2 regions of the Faecalibacterium sp. An58 genome follow, and region 2 is predicted to be linked to the other one. Evidence: a T-box and tRNA genes for the amino acid it is inferred to sense, from the RefSeq annotation. Region 2 holds a T-box; the other holds one or more tRNA genes.
What was found. The T-box of region 2 lies ahead of metG (methionine--tRNA ligase). A T-box ahead of a tRNA ligase gene usually reads a tRNA of that ligase, here a tRNA-Met.
Positions count from the first base shown of each region.

Region 1: it encodes a tRNA-Met, which carries the amino acid that the T-box ahead of metG (methionine--tRNA ligase) is inferred to sense. The anticodon was not compared.

Region 1 covers NZ_NFHX01000003.1:80,975-83,372, forward strand. The annotation lists gene B5G12_RS04000 (DUF4349 domain-containing protein) at 1-995, shown strand, start outside; tRNA gene B5G12_RS04005 (tRNA-Met) at 1,123-1,199, shown strand; gene B5G12_RS04010 (transporter) at 1,310-1,825, opposite strand; gene trhA (PAQR family membrane homeostasis protein TrhA) at 1,984-2,398, opposite strand, start outside.
Region 2 covers NZ_NFHX01000007.1:69,790-72,187, forward strand. The annotation lists gene metG (methionine--tRNA ligase) at 1-1,288, opposite strand, end outside; T-box leader at 1,369-1,635, opposite strand.

The DNA of each region.
Region 1 (2,398 bases), on a different contig from region 2:
AAGCCCGTCTGCTTGCCATGCAGCCCAAACCCCAGCCCCAGAGCACTTCCCATACCCCCGTATCCCAAGACACAAAGACCAAAGGCAGGGCGGTCCGCTTTCCCCATTGGAAGCGGTGGGCCGCCGGGATCGCGGCCTGTGCGGCAGTGGCCGTGGTGGGCCTGCAGGCCCTTGGCCCCGCAGGCAGCGGCATCGATACCATGAGCCTCCGGTCTGGCGGCGCGGCGTCCAGTACGGCCCTGGCCAGCGCGCCCCAGATGGCTACTTATGGCCTGGACATGGCCAACGGTGACCTTGCGGCCCGCAGTGCCGCCGGCACCGAGAGCGCCCTGGCCGGGGACAAGATCATCTACACCGCAGACCTGACCCTGGAGACCAAAGACTACGAAGGGGCCCGCGCCAGTCTGGAGCAGGCCCTGGCCGACGCCGGCGGCTGGATGGAGAGCAGCAGCGAATCCAACTACACCGGCGAAGCCCGCACCCTGTCCATGACGCTGCGGGTGCCCGAAGCCAACTACGAGAGCTTTCTGGAGGCGGCGGGCCAGACCGGCAGCCTGGTGAACAAGTACCAGCGGGCTGACGATGTCACAGCCCAGTACACCGACGTGGCCGGCCGGATCGCCAACCTGGAAGGCCAGCGGGACCGCCTGCGGGAGCTGCAGGCCAGCGCCGCCACTCTGTCCGATCTGCTGGACATCGAAGCCCAGCTGTCCGACGTGGAGTATCAGCTGGAGAGCTGGCAGGGCCAGCTGGACTGGTACGACGACCAGATCGCCAGCTGCACCGTCACTGTCACCCTGCAGGAGGTGGAGACATACACCCCCACCGGCGGTTCCTTCCTGGAGCGGCTGGGCACAGCCTTTGCCGAAGGCTGGCAGAACTTCATCCATGGGGCGTCCGCAGTCCTGGTGCTGCTGGCGGGCCTGTGGCCTGTGGTGCTGCTGGTGGCGGCTGTCGTGGCTGTGGTGGTGATCGTGCGCCGCCGCCGCAGATGACCTTCTGGCGACTCTGCCAAAAAATTTCTCCGAAATCTATTGACATTTCCCCCGCCCTGTGCTATTATAATGGAGCACCAAGCGATACGGCTTCCAAACAAAGCCGAAGGGTGCAGATCAAAGATAGCGCGGGGTGGAGCAGTCCGGTAGCTCGTCGGGCTCATAACCCGAAGGTCGTTGGTTCAAATCCAGCCCCCGCAACCACCAATATGACCGGTTGTATCCAGCCGGTCATATTTCTTTTTGTGCCAAAAACACCTGCCGATGTGGAAAAGCATCGGCAGGTGTTTTGCGTTGAAACGGCGCCGGGATGGTCAGGGGACAGGGGCGTCATCCGGGGCCTTGGTGTCCGGTGCGGCGGGAACGGAAGGGCGGATCACTTCACTGCCCGGCCGGCTGGAGCCAAAGGAGGGCACGAACAGAAATTTCCGGATCACGAAGATCAGCCCGATGGAAAATACGCCCAGCAGGTTGTCCATGGTGGAGCCATGGCCCAGGATCATATTGCGGGCGATGGCGTACAGCAGCACCTCCAGGGCGCTGCCGGGGCTGTGCTTGGACAGCATTTTGATGAACTCGATGCCGATGACCAGGTTGAAGGCGTGTCCCAGGAAGGTCTGGAAGGCGTCGGTGCTGCCGCTGCTCCACAGGGACAGCATCTCCCGGGCTACCGGCACCGCGCTGATGAGCAGGCCCAGCAGCACCAGCACCGAGATGACCACCTCCAGCAGGCTGGCAAGCTCGGCGACCTGTTCTCGCAGGATGTATTTCAGACGTTCTTCGGTGCGACGCAGGCGGCTGCGCGCCGGGCGGGAAACATTTTCCTTCATGGTGCAACATCCTTTCTGTGGAAAAATGGGCTGGACACAAAAGCGGGTGCGCTGTATGTACATTTTAATAATACCATGGTCCGGGCTGGGATACAAGAGCGGATACCAAACAAAAAGCCGCCGCAGCCTGTGGAGGCCGCAGCGGCAGAAGCGGGCGTTCAGCCCAGCATATAGACGTACATGACGATATAGTGGCACAAGCTGCCCGCCATCACGAACAGATGGAAGATCTCGTGCATCCCGAAGTTGGGGTGGCGCCGCTCAAAGCCGGGGTGCTTGCAGGCGTAGATGACGCCGCCCGCCGTGTAAAGCAGGCCGCCGGCCAGCAGCCATCCAAAGCAGGCAGGGGACAGGCAGCTGAGCAGCTGGGGCAGCGCAAAGATGCAGGCCCAGCCCATGGCGATATACAGCACCGAGGAGATCCACTTGGGGCAGTGCACCAGCAGGAACATGAAGCATACCCCCAAAATGGTGCAGCCCCAGATGACGGCCAGCAGCAGCTCGCCCACAAAGGTGGGCAGAGCCAGCAGGCAGACCGGGGTGTAGCTGCCTGCGATCAGCACAAAGATCATC
Region 2 (2,398 bases):
AGGGTGCGGTCTCGTCGATATACTTGTTGGCCCGCTGCACCACCGCAAAGATCTCGGTCAGGGCCTGGGGGATGGTCAGGTTATCCATATCCTCGGCCACCTTGGCGGGCAGGGCGGACAGCATCTGCTCCAGCTCGGCGTCGATGGCCTCGGTGCCGTCGGCTTTGGACACCGTGCCGCCGAAGTACTTTTCGCACATGGCCACTGTGCGGCTGAGCAGGTTGCCCAGGTCGTTGGCCAGGTCGCTGTTGATGCGGTTGATCAGGGCTTCGTTGGTGAACATACCGTCGTTGCCAAAGGGGATCTCACGCAGCAGGAAGTAGCGGATGGCGTCCACGCCGTAGCGGTCGCAGAGGATGACGGGATCCACCACGTTGCCCACCGATTTGGACATCTTGCCGCCGTTCATCAGCAGCCAGCCGTGGCCGAACACACGCTTGGGCAGGGGCAGATCCAGGGCCATCAGCATGGCGGGCCACAGGATGGTGTGGAACCGCAGGATCTCCTTGCCCACCATATGCAGGTCGGCGGGCCAGTATTTGTCGTAGTCGTGGTAGGTGTCGTTGCCGTAGCCCAGGGCGGTGATATAGTTGCTCAGGGCGTCCACCCAGACATACATGGTGTGCTTGGGGTCAAAGGGGACAGGGATGCCCCACTTGACCGAGGTGCGGGACACGCAGGTATCCTGCAGGCCCTGCTTGATGAAGGCAATCATCTCATTTTTACGGCTCTCGGGCTGGATGAACTGGGGGTTCTCCTCGTACAGCTTGAGCAGCCGGTCGGCGTATTTGCTGGTACGGAAGAAATAGGCCTCCTCATGGGCGTCATAGACCTCGCGGCCGCAGTCGGGGCATTTGCCGTCCACCAGCTGGCTGTCGGTCCAGAAGCTCTCGCAGGGCTTGCAGTAATGGCCCACATACTCGCCCTTGTAGATGTCGCCCTTCTCATACAGGGTGGTGAAGATCTTCTGGCAGGACTGGATGTGGTAGTCGTCGGTGGTGCGAATGAAGCGGTCGTAGCTGACATCCAGCAGCTTCCACAGGTCCTTGACGGTGGCCACGATGCGGTCCACATACTCTTTGGGCTGGACGCCGGCGGCGGCAGCCTTGTCCTCGATCTTCTGGCCGTGCTCGTCGGTGCCGGTCAGGAACATCACGTCGCAGCCCTGCATCCGCTTGAAGCGGGCCAGCGCATCACAGGCCACGGTGGTGTAGCTGTGGCCGATGTGCAGCTTGTCGCTGGGGTAGTAGATGGGGGTGGTGATGTAAAATTTCTTGCGCTCAGACATATTGAAACAAATCCTCCCTTTTCCCGAATGAAGAACTGTAAAGAAAGCAAAAGCTCCCGTCTTTGCCCGGGCATAGGCCCTGCAAGGACGGGAGCAGAATACTTCCGTGGTACCACCTTGGTTTGCCGCCCCTTTGCAGGGCACGGCCTCAAAGCTGCGGCAGGGGAGACCCGCTGCATACAGCCGGACGCGGTAACGGGCGCACCCGGCGCAGGCTTGGGGTGCGATGCCCTTCGCCTGCGCGGCTCCAAGACCATTTTCGGCGCCGCGATGCCTGCCTGCTTTCCACCACCGCAGGCTCTCTGCAAGGATCGTATGGCGCTTACTCTTCTCTTCACAGCCGGTTTGGATATCGTGACTATTATAGAGGAAGCCACCCGGTTTGTCAACCGCCCGGCGAAAGTTTTTGCCGCAAAGCGTCCGGGCCGGCCCGGGAGCCAAACCGGAAAAGGACAGGAGGACCCGGCGGCAAACAAAAAAACCTGGCGGATGAGAGCGGTTGCAAGCCTCTCATCCGCCAGGATGCTTACTTCTTCGGAGTCATTGCCTCATTACCTCGCATTACCTATTTTTCGGTCTTGACCTTGCCTTTCATAAGATTTGGCCTTTCCTTTAGGAAATGGTAGGGTAGTGGTTTGCTGATTTAACTAGTACATTGGTGTCAAGCCTCATCCGAATCGTTGGATTGCGTCTTACGAAGAACCTTCATAGGAAACACATTCTTTCGATTGAATCACTCCAGGGCACAAGCTACCTAAATCATTGGAGTACTCCCTCCGTGTTACTCAAATATCTGCATCCATACAGGGATTTTCATCGGAGATCATCCTTTCTGGCCTGCTCTTTATTTGAATGACCGTTGCGCGGACAAGTTGTGCTCGGAACATCTGCCTCTTGCTTTGGGGATCTTCTGATCTTGGGGAAGTGGTGCTTTGCAGCTCTTTCAGCTTCCGGTACATTGTACTTCGGTCCCGCCGATATTTGAGGAGGTACATCACCATCGCTCAAACCAATGGATCTTTCTTCTGTGTGCAATTTCCAGATATATGCAAAATCCGTACAGCAGTTCTCGTAAGAATTACCTTTTACAGCTTCTGGCTTATCCAAATC